Regions from separate parts of the Agromyces sp. NBRC 114283 genome, predicted to be linked through region 2. Evidence: riboswitches for the same ligand, from Rfam matches in the RefSeq annotation. Region 2 holds a riboswitch; the other holds the start of a gene.
What was found. A riboswitch is a leader RNA that binds a small molecule or an ion and turns the genes downstream of it on or off. The one in region 2 is predicted to bind thiamine pyrophosphate.
Positions count from the first base shown of each region.

Region 1 (3,309 bases), 1.1 Mb from region 2:
CGGCATGCTCGTGGTCCCCGCCGACGAGACGGTCGCGTTCCTCCACCCGCTGCCGGTGTCCGCGCTCTGGGGCGTCGGCCGGGTCACCGAGCAGTCGCTCGCGAAGCTCGGTCTGCACACCGTCGGCGACGTCGCGGCCATGCCGCCCGAGGCGCTCGAGCGCGCGGTCGGGCCGGCGCTGGCTGAACGCCTGCTCCGCCTCGCCAACGGCGACGACCCGCGCGAGGTGTCGACGCACCGCGTCGAGAAGTCCATCGGGCACGAGACGACCTTCGGGCACGATCTCGCCGATCCCGCCGAGATCCGGCGTTCCCTGCTCGACCTCTCGGGCAACGTCGCGGTCCGGCTGCGACGGGCGGGCATGGTGGCCCGAACGGTCGTGCTGAAGCTGCGCTACGACGATTTCCGCACGATCACGCGCTCGCGAACGCTCGCCGAACCGACCGATGTCGCCCGTCGCATCTACGACGAGGCGGTCGAGGCGATGTCCGGGCTCGTCGGCCGGGGCGAGCGGGTGCGACTCATCGGGGTGCGGGGCGAGCAACTCCGGCCCGCGGACGGCGGCTTCGCACTGTGGGACCCCGACGAAGAGTGGCGCGATGCCGAGCGCACGATCGATCAGGTCGTGGCGAAGTTCGGCACGGGCGCGGTGAAGCCCGCGGCGCTCGTGGGGCGTGCGCCCGAGCGATCGGCGGCGGGCGCGCGATTCAGGCAGCCGCTCGAGGGCGGCGATCGCCCGGCTGACCACTGAAGCGGCGCACGCGGGCCGAGCGCAAGCCCTGGAGTCCGGTGGTCGGCGCGGGTACCGTGGTCGCATGGCTGAATTCGTGCTCGACCTCGCAGAGAACGTCGCCGGTGTCGGCGTCAAGACCTCCTACGGAGACGCCGTCGACCTCGACGGCACCACGGTGATCCCCGTCGCGCTGGGCTGGTACGGCTTCGGCGGCGGGTCGGGCACCGACGACGAAGGGCAGTCCGCCTCGGGCGGCGGTGGCGGCGGCGCATCCATTCCGCTCGGCGCATACGTCGCCCGCGGTGGCGGCGACGTCCGCTTCGAGCCGAACCTCATCGGCCTGCTGCTCGCCGCGACGCCCCTCGTCTGGGTCGCCGGTAAGGCGCTGAAGGGCGTCATCCGCGCGTTGAAGCGCTGAGCGACGCGCACGACGCACGTCGCGCCGCGATGACGTGCGACGACGCCGGTCGGCCCATGCCGGCCGGCGTCCGCGTATACTCGTGCTCGAACACGGGAGTCCGGTGAGCCGGGCTGAGAGGAAGGTGCTCCAACCTTCGACCGTCGAACCTGATCTGGGTCATGCCAGCGCAGGGAGATCGATCTCTTCAATCCCGTGCCGCTTTCCACTGAAGAAAGGGCACGTACAGTGCACGCGAACGCGAACCAGCAGTCCACCATCGAGCGGCCCGCCAAGCGGGCCCGCGACCTGCGCTGGCGGGTCGTCGACATCGTCGTCGCCGCCGTCATCGGCGTCGCGACGGGCCTCCTCTTCCTGCTCTGGAACAACCTCGGCTACGCCTGGTTCTCCGCAGCCGACGCCCTCACCCCCGGCCTCGGCGGCATCGCCGTCGGCATCTGGCTCATCGGCGGCGTCCTCGGCGGGCTCATCATCCGCAAGCCAGGTGCGGCGCTCTTCGTCGAGCTCCTCGCAGCCGTCATCTCGGCCCTCGTGGGAAACCAGTGGGGCATCGAGACGCTCTACTCGGGCATCGCGCAGGGCCTCGGCGCTGAGCTGGTCTTCGCGCTCTTCGCCTACCGACGCTTCGGCCCCGTGCCCGCGATCCTCGCGGGCGCGGCAGCCGGCGCCGCGGCCTGGCTGCTCGAGCTCTTCACCTCCGGCAACCTCCAGAAGTCGCCCGAATTCCTCGGCCTGTACTTCACCACGATCGTGATCTCCGGCGCGGTGCTCGCAGGCATCTTCGGCTGGATCATCGTGCGCGCGCTGGCCGCGACGGGGGCGCTCAGCCGCTTCGCCGCCGGACAGGACGTGACCCAGCGGGTATGAGTGGCACGGTGAGCGGGCGCGTAGCGCCCGCGGGCGTCGAGGCCCGCGGTTGGGGCTGGCGGCACGCCGGCCGCCGTCGCTGGGCGATCGACGGGCTCGACCTCAGCATCGCGCCGGGGGAGCGGGTACTGCTCGTCGGACCGTCGGGCAGCGGCAAGTCGACGGTGCTCCACGCCCTCGCCGGCGTGAACGGCGGGGCGGAGGAGGGCGAGTCCGTCGGCGAACTGCTCATCGACGGCCTCCACCCCGCCGATCGGCGTGGACGGTCGGGCCTGGTGCTGCAGGACCCGGACTCGCAGGTGGTGCTCTCGAGGCTCGGCGACGATGTCGCATTCGGCTGCGAGAACCTCGGCGTCGAGCGGTCGGAGATCTGGGCGCGCGTCCGGGCCGCGCTGGATGCCGTCGGCTTGCAGCTGCCGCTGGATCATCCGACGAGCCGGCTCTCCGGCGGGCAGAAGCAGCGGCTCGCCCTCGCGGGGGCGATCGCGATGCAGCCCGGCCTGCTCCTCCTCGACGAGCCGACGGCGAACCTCGATCCCGCGGGGGTCGCCGAGGTGCGCGACGCGGTCTCCCGCGTGCTCGATCGCACGGGGGCGACCCTCGTGGTCGTCGAGCACCGCGTCGATGTCTGGCACCGGCTCGTCGAGCGGATGGTGGTGCTCGGTCGCGACGGCCGGGTGATCGCCGACGGCCGGCCGGCCGAGGTGCTGGTGTCCGCGCGCACCGAACTGCTCGCGGCGGGCGTCTGGGTGCCCGGCGAGCCGCTCGAGGTCGGTTCGGCGCGCGCCGTCGCGAGACCGGAAGACGAGGCGCTGCTGCTCGGGCACGAGCTGACCATCGGCCGCTCCGCCGGCCGGCCCCTGCTCGCCGAGATCGAGCTGGCCATCCCGGCCGGCGCCTCGACCGTGCTCACCGGGCCGAACGGGGCGGGCAAGTCGACGCTCGCACTGACGATGGGCGGCCTGATCCGGCCGCTCGCCGGCCGGGTCGCCGCGGCGCCCGCCCTCGCGAGGGGGCTCGGCGCCGATCCGGCGGGCTGGCGCTCCCGCGAGCTGCTGAGTCGGATCGGCACCGTGTTCCAGGAGCCGGAGCATCAATTCGTCGCCCGGACGGTGCGGGCCGAGCTCGGTGTCGCGCTCCATGCGCTCGGCGCGAAGGACTCGGCGGCGCGCATCGATCCGGTGCTCGAGCGCCTCCGGCTCGACCATCTCGCCGAGGCGAACCCGTTCACGCTCTCCGGCGGCGAGCAGCGCCGGCTCACGGTCGCCTCCGTCCTCGTCGCCCGCCCCGG
Region 1 is NZ_BSQP01000001.1:2,138,221-2,141,529, forward strand. It holds gene QSJ60_RS10305 (DNA polymerase IV) at 1-751, shown strand, start outside; gene QSJ60_RS10310 (hypothetical protein) at 816-1,151, shown strand; TPP riboswitch at 1,234-1,344, shown strand; gene QSJ60_RS10315 (ECF transporter S component) at 1,380-2,018, shown strand; gene QSJ60_RS10320 (ABC transporter ATP-binding protein) at 2,015-3,309, shown strand, end outside.
Region 1: linked by a shared signal. The riboswitch ahead of QSJ60_RS10315 (ECF transporter S component) and the one ahead of thiM (hydroxyethylthiazole kinase) in region 2 are both predicted to bind thiamine pyrophosphate.

Region 2 (3,309 bases):
TCCTCATCGGCGGCCCCGGCGACGCCCGCACCACGGAGACGATCGCCTCCATCGACGCGGCGGCGAAGGCGGCCGGCGTCGAGCGCGTCTACGCCTTCGACCCGAGGCTCGACGGCGACGCGCTCGACGTGCGCACCACAACGAACCCGGACGTCGCCCCGCTGTGGTCCCGGCTCGTGTCGCAGTACCTCGGGAAGGACGTGCAGACGCCGTTCGGCGGGGCCGCCGACCCGTACTTCTTCGTCTACGACCGCGCGCACACCGACGGCGGCGCCGAGGACCGGATCGTGAGCGCACTCACCGCCCCAGTGGCGGCCGGCGCGCTCGCCGACCCGTCGGCACGCGCCGCGTACCAGGCGGAGGTCGCGGCGGTGATCGGCGACGGGAGCGCGATCGACGCGCTCAGCCAGTTCGCGTTCTACGACGACGTCGTCGACGCGAAGCACCTCGCCCAGTACCGCGGCGGCGAGGCCTACGGCCCGAACACGATCATCGACGAGGCCGACGCCGACTGGCGCATCCAGAACATCACCTACCCGGAGCTCGTGCACCTGCTCGACAGCGACGGCGACTACGTGCTGTTCTTCGGCGGGACGTGGTGCCACAACACCCGCGCCGTCGTGAAGGACGTCAACCGCCAGGCCGTCGCGAACGGGGTCGAGCGGGTCTACTTCTTCGACCTGCGACTCGACGGGGCCTCGGCGAACGACCTGCACATCCGCGACACGAACTCGGAGTACGCGCACCTCTACGGCGACCTCGTGACCACGTACCTGCCGAACCTCAAGACGCAGTACGTGCCCGGAGTGAGCGGGCAGGTCGACTACCGTCCGGGCGGCGACGCCGCCGCGGGGCTCGTCACCGCGAAGAAGCTCCAGGTCCCGTACGTGTTCGAGTACCAGCGCGGGCGCACGGTCGACGGGCAGGCCGCCCCGGTCGTGCGGGAGTGGATCCGCGACAACGGCGACGGCAGCTTCAAGGAGTACATGACCGAGTGGTGGTACGTGAACGACCGCGAGGGCCGCTTCGCCACCTCGCCTGACCCGGTGAAGCTCGCCGAGCAGCTCGCCTTCGCCGACGAGGCGATCGCCCAGCTCGACGCCTTCTTCGCGAAGGTCGGCACGGGCGACGGCACCGGCGGCCCGGGCCCGGTCGACCCCGAGCCCACCGACCCGACGACGGTGAAGGGCACCGTCGCCATCACCGGGCAGCTGCGCCCGGGCGGCACCGTGTCCGTCGTGGGCTCCGGCCTCGCGACCGGCACCGCGGGCTTCTCGGTCGAGCTGCACTCGGAGCCGCAGCAGCTCGGCACCGTCTCGACCGACGCGAGCGGGGCGTTCCGTCTCGCCGCGACGATCCCGGGGTCGACGCCGGCGGGTGCGCACACCGTCGTCGTGCTGATCAACGGCGTCACGGTCGCCTCGGTGCCCGTCACGATCACCGCGGCGGCCACCGGTGGCGGCACCGGTGGCGGGACCGGTGCGGGCACCGGCGGCGACGGGAGCGGCTCGGTGCGGGCCGGGGCGGATGCCTCGGGGCTCGCCTCGACCGGCACCGGGCTCGTCGACGTGCTCGGCTGGTCGGCCCTCGGACTGCTCGCGGCCGGCGTCGCGACGTTCCTCATCGCGCGCCGCCGCAGGGACCGGGCGGGCCTGGTCCGCTGATACCCCGGCGCGCGCGTCGCTCTCCCTTCGACGAGCTCAGGGAACCCTGGTCCGCTGAGCTCGTCGAAGCGCGTCCGGGCGCATCGCCTCCCTTCGACCGGCTCAGGGAACCAGGAAGTGACGTCTTCGCAGAGCCGGGGTAGGCTCGCCCACAGTGACACGGGGTGCCGCACGACCGCGGCTGAGAACACACCCGTCGAACCTGATCTAGTTCGGACTAGCGAAGGGATGTCGCGATGCAGACGCACGCCGCCATCGACCCTGCCCACCTCATCGACACGAGCGGCGAGCTGCTCGACCTCGTGCGATCGACGACGCCGCTGGTGCACTGCATCACGAACGCCGTCGTCACGAACTTCACGGCGAACGCCCTGCTCGCGATCGGCGCGGCCCCGGCCATGGTCGACCTCGTCGGCGAAGCCGGGCCGTTCGCGACGGTCGCGAGCGGCCTGCTCGTGAACCTCGGCACGCCGCAGCCCGAGCAGCGCGCCGCCGCGCGGGAGGCGGTCGCCGCCGCCCGCCAGGCCGGCACGCCCTGGGTGCTCGACCCGGTGGCGATCGGCGCGCTGCCGATCCGCACGGAGCTCGCGCACGACCTCGCCGAGCTGCGCCCGGCCGCGATCCGCGGCAACGCCTCCGAGATCCTCGCCCTCGCCGGCGTCGGCGCGGGCGGACGCGGCGTCGACGCCGCCGACGAGACGGATGCCGCAGCCGGGCCCGCCGCGGCCCTGGCCCGCCGCACGGGCGCCGTCGTCGCCGTCTCCGGGCCGGTCGACCTCGTGACCGACGGCAGCATCACGGTGCGCCTCGCGAACGGCGACGCGCTCCTCACCCGCGTCACGGGCGGCGGCTGCGCCCTCGGTGCGGTCGTCGCGGCGTTCCTCGGCGCCGCGCGCGCAACCGCGATCAGGCCCCTCGAGGCCGTCGCCGCCGCGCACCTCGCGTACACGGTGGCCGCCGAGCGCGCCGCCGGCGGCGCTGCCGGTCCGGGCAGCTTCGCCGTGCGGTTCCTCGACGCGCTCGCCGCGGTCGAGGCATCCGAGCTCCGCGCGCTCGCCCGCGTCTCGACAGGCGCGCCGCTCGGGGCCGCCGCGTGAGCGCGCGGCGCGCCCTCGACCTCTCGCTGTACCTCGTGACCGACGCCGCGCTCTGCGGCGAGCGCGGGGTCGCCGCGACCGTCGAGGCGGCCGTCGCGGGAGGTGCGACGATCGTGCAGCTGCGCGATAAGCACGCGAGCGACGAGGAGCTGCTCGCCCTGCTCGGCCGGCTCGACGAGGCCATCTCGGGCCGGGTGCCGCTCGTCGTGAACGACCGGCTCGAGCTCGTGCTGCAGGCGCGCGCGGCGGGCCTCCGCGTCGACGGCGTGCACCTGGGGCAGGGTGACGCGACCGCGCTGCGCGCGCGGGCCGAGCTCGGCCCGGACGCGATCGTCGGGCTCACCGCGAACACGCCCGCCCACCTCGCCGCGGTCGCCGCCCTGCCCGCGGGCACGGTGGACTACCTCGGCGTGGGCGTGCTGCGCCCGACCTCGACGAAGCCGGACCATCCCCCGGCCCTCGGCATCGCGGGCTTCGCCGGCCTGCAGGCGGCCGCGCGGGATGCCGTGGGCGCGCCGGTGCCCTGCGTCGCGATCGGCGGCGTCCGT
Region 2 is NZ_BSQP01000001.1:1,072,499-1,075,807, reverse strand. It holds gene QSJ60_RS05120 (hypothetical protein) at 1-1,664, shown strand, start outside; TPP riboswitch at 1,815-1,910, shown strand; gene thiM (hydroxyethylthiazole kinase) at 1,901-2,761, shown strand; gene QSJ60_RS05110 (bifunctional hydroxymethylpyrimidine kinase/phosphomethylpyrimidine kinase) at 2,758-3,309, shown strand, end outside.